One region of the Mangrovibacter phragmitis genome, then DNA from elsewhere that is predicted to be linked to it. Evidence: predicted binding sites of a transcription regulator. Region 1 holds the regulator's gene; the other holds the start of a gene.
What was found. The regulator Fur, encoded in region 1, represses iron uptake genes when iron is present. The targets are predictions, from matches to a motif close to ATAATAATGAGAACNACTATCAA.

Region 1 (4,600 bases):
GTATCGTGAAACACTGCTGGCTCAATTTCCTTGTGCCAAAGCCTGGGTGGTTGCAGGTGCCGGTCATTGGGTTCATGCGGAAAAACCCGATGCAGTCATCCGCGCGATTCGCCGTTTTCTTAACCCCGCAGACCAAAACTGATTAAAAAGCCGCCGACTGGCTGGCAAATGTGGCTTTCGCGTTGGCGCGTCATGTTGCCTGATGTATCATGGCGCGCTGTAATGCGCCCGAGCACGTTGCTCAAGCCACCTGTTTTCCTCACTATTCTAATCATGGCAAAAGAACAAACGGACCGTACGACATTAGATCTGTTCGCGGATGAACGCCGTCCGGGTCGCCCGAAAACAAATCCACTGTCACGTCACGAACAATTGCGTATTAATAAACGCAACCAGCTTAAACGCGATAAGGTTCGTGGGCTTAAGCGTGTGGAATTAAAATTGAATGCCGATGCGGTAGATGCGCTGAATGAGCTGGCGCAGGTGCGTAACATGAGCCGAAGCGAACTTATTGAAGAGATGTTGATGGCTCAGTTAGATAACACAAAACCCGGTCATATATAATCCACGCATTCCCGGCCAGTTTTTCCTTTTCATGTAGCAGCGTGTGCACCCGGTAGTGATAGCTGTTTCCGCATGGGAAGCTGTTCTGCTATCATTGCCTTATCTGTGGACAAACTCACGCCACCATAACATTAAGTTTCAAGAGGTTATTAAACTCATGGCGATCGTAGGCATTTTTTTCGGCAGCGACACCGGCAACACTGAAAACATTGCAAAAAGCATTCAAAAACAGCTTGGTAAAGATGTTGCTGAAGTGCACGACATAGCCAAGAGCAGCAAAGAAGATATTGAAGCCTTTGATATTCTGCTGCTTGGTATCCCAACCTGGTATTACGGTGAAGCACAGTGTGACTGGGATGATTTTTTCCCTACACTGGAAGAAATTGATTTTACGGGTAAATTGGTAGCCCTGTTCGGTTGCGGTGATCAGGAAGATTACGCCGAATATTTTTGTGACGCCCTTGGCACAATGCGTGACATTATCGAACCGCGTGGTGCGGTTATCGTCGGCCACTGGCCAACTGCCGGGTATCATTTTGAAGCCTCGAAGGGTTTGGCAGATGACGACCACTTTGTCGGCCTGGCTATTGATGAAGACCGTCAGCCAGAGTTGACAGCTGAGCGTGTTGAAAAATGGGTTAAGCAAGTTTCTGAAGAAATGCAGCTCGATAGCATTATTAATGCCTGATAATTCAACGGCGCAACTATATTGCGCCGGATTGATAGGTAAAACCGATAAAAATAATTGCTACATTTTTTTAACTTTTTCACGTTAGCGCTGTACAATGATCCAGTTGACAGCATGTTTTTTTGGTAAATGTGCCAGTGCTGTCAGATTATTATTTTTCAATTTTGCTGGAGACTTGCGGTTTTCTTTAGGGAGTGTCAAACCTATAATGAGACGCATTAACTTTAGCGTATTACGTCGTATGCCCATTCACGGGTACTTTGCAAGCAACAGGACATATTCCGCATGACTGACAATAATACCGCATTAAAGAAGGCAGGCCTGAAAGTCACGCTTCCCCGGTTAAAAATCCTGGAAGTGTTGCAGGAGCCGGACAATCACCATGTCAGCGCGGAAGATTTATATAAGCGACTGATTGACATGGGAGAGGAGATTGGTCTTGCTACCGTGTATCGTGTGCTCAATCAGTTTGATGACGCCGGTATCGTTACACGCCATAACTTCGAAGGCGGCAAATCGGTATTCGAACTGACGCAGCAGCACCATCATGACCATCTGATTTGCCTGGACTGCGGTAAAGTTATTGAGTTCAGCGATGATTCTATCGAAGCTCGCCAGCGTGAAATTGCTACCAGCCATGGTATTCGCCTGACAAACCACAGTCTGTACCTCTATGGTCATTGCGCTGAAGGCGATTGCCGTGATGATGAACATGCACACGAAGGCACCAAATAATCGGGTGTACCCGTAAGCCTGTGTAATGTGACATCAACAAAAGCCAGGCTTAATACCTGGTTTTTTTGTCAGTGAGCTTTGTTCCGCTGGCAGGGCTTCCATCTCCCACAAGCGAATCAGCATTACTTAGCAATAACGCCCCTGCTGGTACGCGCTTGCCATCCGGGCTCACAGCGCGCACCGGCACATTACCGCTGACACAGAGCCGTATTTAAACTTTGCCGCTGCTTTACACAGGCGGATACCACTCTTATCGCCGCGCCAGTCTTCCTTGTATGCTTTATTGCCTGATAACAAGCAATTTCATTGGAGTGACCGCTTTCAGGGGACTCCGCCATTTCAATTGCGGTAAAAACCGCAAGCTCCAGGCCGAACATTTCGGCGAGATAACCGGACTGAAAATCCAGATTTGTGTTCCCTGTTGTGTGAGACAAATTGGTTTTGCAGTCAGAAAAGTGAAAACAACCAGACAGGTTAATTGAGGTTCTTTACTGAATCGCGAATGACCAGTTCACCGGGTAAACTCACGCAAGATTTATCTGTATGCGGTGAGATACCTAACAAACGTTCAACGGCCAGTTTGACCATGTCAGTCAAGGGGATTTTAATGGTGGTGAGTGCAGGAGAAACAAAACCGCCAATGCGCGAATCATCAAACCCGGCAACAGAAATATCGCCAGGCACCGCAATTCCCGCCTCTTGCAGCGCTTTCATGGCCCCTAATGCCATATCATCATTACCGGCAAGGATCAGGCTAAAGGGAACTGCCTGCTCAATCAGTTGCCGTGCAGCGGCATAACCACTTTCCATACTCCAGTCACCGGCCACTGCCAGAGCAGGTTCAGGAGTAAGACCCTGTTCAGATAACGCATCTAAATACGCCTGATAACGCATAATATTGGTTGGAGACCCATTCCTGCCGCTTATCCAGGCGATGTTGCGGTGCCCCATATCCAGAATAAAGGCCATCATCATTCGGGCACATTGATAGTGCAGGACGCTGATAGCGCATTCAGGATGGCGGGGTAATGTGCGGTTGAGAACAATAACAGGAACCGGGCTGGTATCAATAATCGCATCCAGTTCATCAGGAGTGAGGTATTGCGGGTAAACCATAATACCAGCGCATTTCATGCGCACCAGGTAATCAATAGCCGCCGTTTCATCTTCTGCTGAGTGCTTACCATCGGCAAAAATAAGCTGATGCTGGTATTGTTCGCTCCAGGTTGCTGCACCATAAATTAGTGTTGAGAAATAAGGGCCATTGTATAAAGCATTGGTCATCACAAAACCCACTAACCGTGTTTTCTGCGTCGCCAGTTGCTGGGCCAACAAATTAGGCCGGTAGCCAGTTTCTTCAATGGCTTTAAACACCAGGCGTTTAATTTCATCACTGACGATGTCTTTACCATTCAACACCCGGGACACGGTAGATTTAGATACCCCGGCGGCTTTCGCGACATCCAGCATTTTTACCATTGAAAAACGACTCCCCAAATTATCTACGGCCTGAAAGGCAGGTTAGCCTGAGCCCTGAAAACTGGCAGATGTATTCAGGGCTACACGACTGTAATGGGTTTCGCGTGCCGTTTCAATTTTGCGGCAACAAGAGTGGGGCCAGTAATGCTGGACCCCGAGTATTTAAGCAACAGAAAATAAAGGGTTACCGCTATCAACCCTGCCCGACTGCTGGTGAAATAGCAAAGCATGTTCATCGCTGTTCACCACCAGTACCGGCGTCGTAATGTCATAGCCCGCTTCAATTACCTTTTCTTTATCGAACTGAATCAACGGGGTACCGGCGGTCACATAGTCACCTGTTTTAACCAGCGTGGTGAAATGTGCGCCCTGGAGCTTCACTGTATCAAGGCCCACATGAATAAGTAGTTCAGCACCATTCGCGCACAGCATCCCGACAGCATGTTGAGAGTCAATGACCGAAGCCACTTCCCCATCGCAGGGGGCAACAATGACGCCGTTGTCAGGTAAAATAGCAATGCCATCACCCAGCAGCTTGCTGGCAAAGGTTTCATCGTTAACCTGGCTCAGGGAAACCAGCGTCCCTGAAACCGGGCTATTTAAAACCAGTTCACTGGGCACATGTTCTTTAGCGTGTGGTTCTGGCGCGTTTTGTTTATTTTCCGGCATTTCCGGTTCCGTAAAGCTCACCATAAACACCAGAGCGAAAGTCACCGCCACTGTCACGCCAAGCCCCACCAGCTCACCAATGAACGACTGGGGGTTTTCCGGGCTGATAGCATTCATAATGGTCAGCAACCCCGGGAGCCCGGCATACGCGTAGTAATAACTGCCAAAGAAACTGGCGACGCATGCCCCAGTAGCCCCACCGATACAGCCGCAAATAAACGGTTTTTTCAGGCGTAAAGTGACACCATAAATCGCGGGTTCAGTAATGCCAAACACCCCGGTTAACCCGGCAGACCAGGAAACCGTACGGAATGCGGCCTGGCGGGTTTTCATCGCACAGGCAAAGGCTGCAGCCATTTGCGCCACAACAGCCATCGTCTGGAACGCCTGGAAAGAGTCACGGCCATACATATCAAAGTTAGCCATGATGACAGGAGTAATCCCCCAATGGACACCGAAAATAAC
Region 2 (4,600 bases), 1.2 Mb from region 1:
GGCAACAACATATTTGGGCTGGAGCATTGTCATATAAGCGCCAACAATTGACATAGACACCGTGGACATTGCAGTTGCTGCCATGGTGTACATGCGATTGCGTGACATTTTGCCGAGGATATCCTTATAAGCAATAAAGTTTTCTGATTGTCCCAGTATCAGTGAGCTTACAGCATTAAAAGATTCCAGTTTCCCCATTCCGTTAACTTTGGACAGCAAAGTACCTACCAGGCGAATAATCACCGGCAATAGACGAATATGCTGCAAAATACCGATCAATGCGGAGATGAACACAATAGGGCACAGAACTTTCAGGAAGAAGAAAGCCAGTCCCTGATCATTCATTTTCCCAAAGACAAAGTCGGTGCCCTGGTTTGCAAAACTGAGCAATTTTTCGAACAGTTCAGAAAAGCCTTTAACGAAGCCCAGACCGGCTTCTGAATGCAGGAAAAACCAGGCCAGTAAAACTTCAATTACCAGTAACTGAACGATGTATCGAAGCCGAATGCTTTTACGGTCATGGCTGACCAGCAAAGCCAGTAGCGCGACAATGGCAAGCGCCAGAATAAAATGCAGAACACGGGACATGTTTGCTCCAAATTAGAGGCAGGTTAAATTTCCGTGCACATTCTATGCAACAGGAAAGAATAAAACGAGACATATAGCACATTATTAGGCGCTTGTTTGGTGGTAATGCCAAATCGTGAGCTGTGATACAGAAATGTTATGTTAGGTAAAGATGATAAAAGTTGCGTATATCAATCAAAAAATTTACATTGTGTTAACCTTCTCTCACGGTACTGTCAGGTAACAGTACGCGTATAACCTTCCTTTTTCCATTGTTCCCGGCTATCACAACAATCATGATTATCACTCCAAATGAACTTGATAATCATTATCGTTTTGTTAGCATGAAACATAGCAAAGGCTATATTTTGAGGCGGATTATGACCAACAGCAATGTACAAACAAAAGGACGGAGTGTGAGAAAACTCAGGCTCACCTTGCTGGGGCCTGCCTTTATAGCCGCAATTGGTTATATCGACCCGGGTAACTTTGCCACCAATATTCAGGCAGGGGCCAGTTTTGGCTACCAGTTGCTGTGGGTTGTTGTCTGGGCAAACCTGATGGCGATGCTGATTCAGATCCTTTCAGCCAAACTGGGTATCGCAACGGGTAAAAACCTGGCGGAGCATATTCGTGATCACTATCCACGCCCGCTGGTTTGGTTCTGGTGGATTCAGGCGGAAATCATTGCGATGGCGACCGACCTGGCTGAGTTTATCGGTGCCGCCATTGGCTTTAAATTGATTTTTGGTGTGTCTTTATTACAGGGGGCTGTGCTGACAGGCATTGCGACCTGGCTCATCCTGATGTTACAGCGACGTGGCCAGAAACCACTTGAGCGTGTCATTGGTGGGTTGCTGCTATTCGTAGCGGCTGCATATATTGTGGAACTCATCTTCTCTCAGCCACGAATTGCAGACCTCGCAAAAGGAATGATTATTCCTGCATTGCCAACCGGTGAAGCGGTATTCCTTGCCGCTGGTGTGTTAGGTGCGACGATTATGCCTCATGTTATCTACCTGCACTCGTCACTGACACAGTACTTGCATGATGGCAGTAAGCAAGAGCGTTATTGTGCTACCAAGTGGGATGTCGGGATAGCCATGGCGATTGCAGGTTTTGTTAACCTGGCAATGATGGCAACTGCGGCGGCGGCCTTCCATTTCAATGGGCATGCAGGCGTGGCGGACCTTGAGCAGGCATACCTCACTCTGCAACCCTTACTCAGCCACGGTGCCGCCACGGTGTTTGGTTTGAGCCTGATTGCCGCCGGTTTGTCTTCTACAGTTGTGGGCACACTGGCCGGGCAGGTGGTTATGCAAGGCTTTATCCGCTTCAGCATTCCCTTATGGGTCCGGCGCGCAGTGACTATGATCCCGTCATTTGTGGTTATCCTGCTGGGGCTGGAACCTACACGGATTTTGGTAATGAGCCAGGTGCTGTTGAGCTTTGGTATAGCCCTGGCATTGATTCCGTTGTTGGTATTCACCAGTGATTCACGATTGATGGGCGAACTGGTGAACAGCCGTAACACTAAACTGTTGGGATGGGGGATTGTGCTGGTGGTGGTAGCATTAAATATCTGGTTGTTGCTGGGCGCATTCCCGGGGATGTAAACCTGTTAAGTAAAAAAGCACCCGCCAACGTTTTTCCGGGTGCTTTGTATACAGGCGCTTTGTGTACAGGTTGAATAAAGATCAGTGGTGATGGTGTGGAGGACCACGTCGGTCGTCGCCGTCATGCCAGCCGTCCCGGTACCCTTCTTTATAGGCCCGCTCATTATCCCAACCACGGTGGCGACCATTATCATGATGGCGCCAGCGTCCATCACGCCATTCATAATTACGGCGCCAGTAATCGCGGTCGCGCCAGTGGCCGCCATCCCAGTAGTTGCCATAGCTATCGCGGTCGCCAATTTGTAATTTAATCGCCGGCAAAAGCGTAATTTCGGCGGCGCTTGCTGCCAGCGGCACTGCCGTGATAATCGCAGCAGCAAGTATCAGGGACCTTAACATGGTTTACTCCTTCACTATCGTGACCTTACGGTCTCATACCTGCATCATGACGGAGATGTCATGACAAGGGGATAAGAGAAAACCTAATTTTTTTTATTTCAGGCTGTTACCGCCAAGAATAGTCTCAATCTCAGCTTTTTCTTCCTCAGAAAAAATCAGGTTATTCATGATCCCCGCAGCATCATCAAGCTGACTGGTCTTACTGGCACCAATCAGAACCGAGGTCACATTTTCATTTCTGAGTACCCATGCCAGCGCCATTTGTGCCAGTTTTTGTCCCCGGCGCAGAGCCAGGTCATTCAACTGACCAATAATGGCGAGTTTTTCTGGGGTAAGGTTGTCCGGAGTCAGGAAACGGCTGGCACTGGCGATGCGTGAATCTGCAGGAATACCATTCAGGTAACGGTCTGTCAGTAACCCTCCAGCTAACGGCGAAAAAGCAATACAACCGACACCTTCTTCACCCAATACATCCAGCAGCCCCTGTTCTGGAGTGCGTTCAAACATAGAATAACGTGGCTGATGAATAAGGCACGGGGTGCCCATTTTCCGCAATATCTGGCTGGCATTACGCGCCAGCTCCGCCGGGTAATTAGAAATACCCACGTACAGCGCTTTACCCTGGCGGACAATACTGTCAAGTGCGCCCATTGTTTCTTCCAGTGGAGTATTTGGGTCCGGGCGATGATGATAAAAAATATCTACATAGTCCAGCCCCATGCGCTTCAGGCTCTGGTTCAGACTGGAGATAAGGTACTTGCGTGAACCCCAGTCACCATAGGGACCCGGCCACATGGTGTAGCCCGCCTTGGTTGAAATGACCAGTTCATCGCGTAATGCTGCAAAATCACTGTGCAACAGAGCACCAAACTGGGTTTCAGCTGAACCCGGCGGTGGCCCATAATTATTTGCTAAATCAAAATGAGTAATACCCAGATCAAAAGCCCGGCGCAATAAACGACGGCAATTCTCTGGCTGGCTGTTTTCTCCGAAGTTATGCCACAACCCCAGAGAAACCAGTGGTAATTGTAAGCCACTACGCCCACAGCGTCGCCAGCGCATTGTTTCATAGCGGCCAGGATTCGGGTGGTAAACCATATTGTTCCATCCTTCGTGTATACGTTTACATTCACAAGCCAGCATAACTGAAGTCATTGTAAAGCGCGCGTTCCATGACTTTTTCCAGTTTTATTCTGGACATCGATCACACATCCACAATACTTACTGGAGGTAAATGTTATAAGGATCATTACTATGCAGGGCTCTTACACTGTTGCGGATTACCTCGTTGACAGACTCAGCGAGTGTGGTATTGCGCATATTTTTGGGGTGCCGGGCGACTATAATTTGCAGTTTCTTGACCATATAGTTGCGCACCCCCATTTAAGCTGGGTGGGGTGTGCAAATGAATTAAACGCGGCTTATGCCGCAGATGGTTATGCCCGGGCGCGTGGTGCCGCCGCACTGGTTACCACCTTTGGTGTTGGTGAGTTGAGTGCGCTGAATGGGGTTGCCGGAAGCTGTGCAGAATACTTGCCAGTCATCCATATCGTGGGAGCGCCTTGTCTGAAAACACAACGGGCCGGAGATCTGGTGCATCACACTTTGGGAGATGGTGAGTTTCAGCGCTTTCAGCGTATGTCTGCGGAAATTACTTGTAGTCAGGCGTTACTGACACCCGAAAATGCCTGCCGCGAAATTGACCGGGTATTGCATGACATGCTCACACAACGTAAACCCGGTTACTTGCAGTTACCTGCCGATGTTGCAAAAATTTCTGTACAACCTCCTGTAAACGTTATCACTCCAACACTGCCCCCCGCACATCCCGAACAGCTTGATGCGTTGCGAAATGCATTACGCGATAAAATTCGTGGCAGCCACCGGGTTGCGTTGTTGGCGGACTTTTTGGCTCAGCGCTTTGGTGCTCAACCAGTTTTGCAGGCATGGATGGATGAAAACCCATTACCTCATGCCAGCCTGATAATGGGAAAAGGCCTGTTCGATGAAACCAACCC

Region 2: the regulator Fur is predicted to act here: its motif matches at 886-908, upstream of MPHASIOC01_RS13495 (Nramp family divalent metal transporter).

What each region holds. Positions count from the first base shown of each region.
Region 1 is NZ_CP134782.1:4,035,257-4,039,856, forward strand. It holds gene ybfF (esterase) at 1-142, shown strand, start outside; gene ybfE (LexA regulated protein) at 274-564, shown strand; gene fldA (flavodoxin FldA) at 722-1,252, shown strand; gene fur (ferric iron uptake transcriptional regulator) at 1,538-1,987, shown strand; partial or broken gene MPHASIOC01_RS19620 (ChiP family protein) at 2,192-2,430, opposite strand; gene MPHASIOC01_RS19625 (LacI family DNA-binding transcriptional regulator) at 2,462-3,466, opposite strand; gene MPHASIOC01_RS19630 (beta-glucoside-specific PTS transporter subunit IIABC) at 3,629-4,600, opposite strand, start outside.
Region 2 is NZ_CP134782.1:2,793,606-2,798,205, reverse strand. It holds gene MPHASIOC01_RS13500 (NupC/NupG family nucleoside CNT transporter) at 1-588, opposite strand, end outside; gene MPHASIOC01_RS13495 (Nramp family divalent metal transporter) at 948-2,183, shown strand; gene MPHASIOC01_RS13490 (DUF2502 domain-containing protein) at 2,265-2,582, opposite strand; gene mgrA (L-glyceraldehyde 3-phosphate reductase) at 2,676-3,680, opposite strand; gene MPHASIOC01_RS13480 (thiamine pyrophosphate-binding protein) at 3,837-4,600, shown strand, end outside.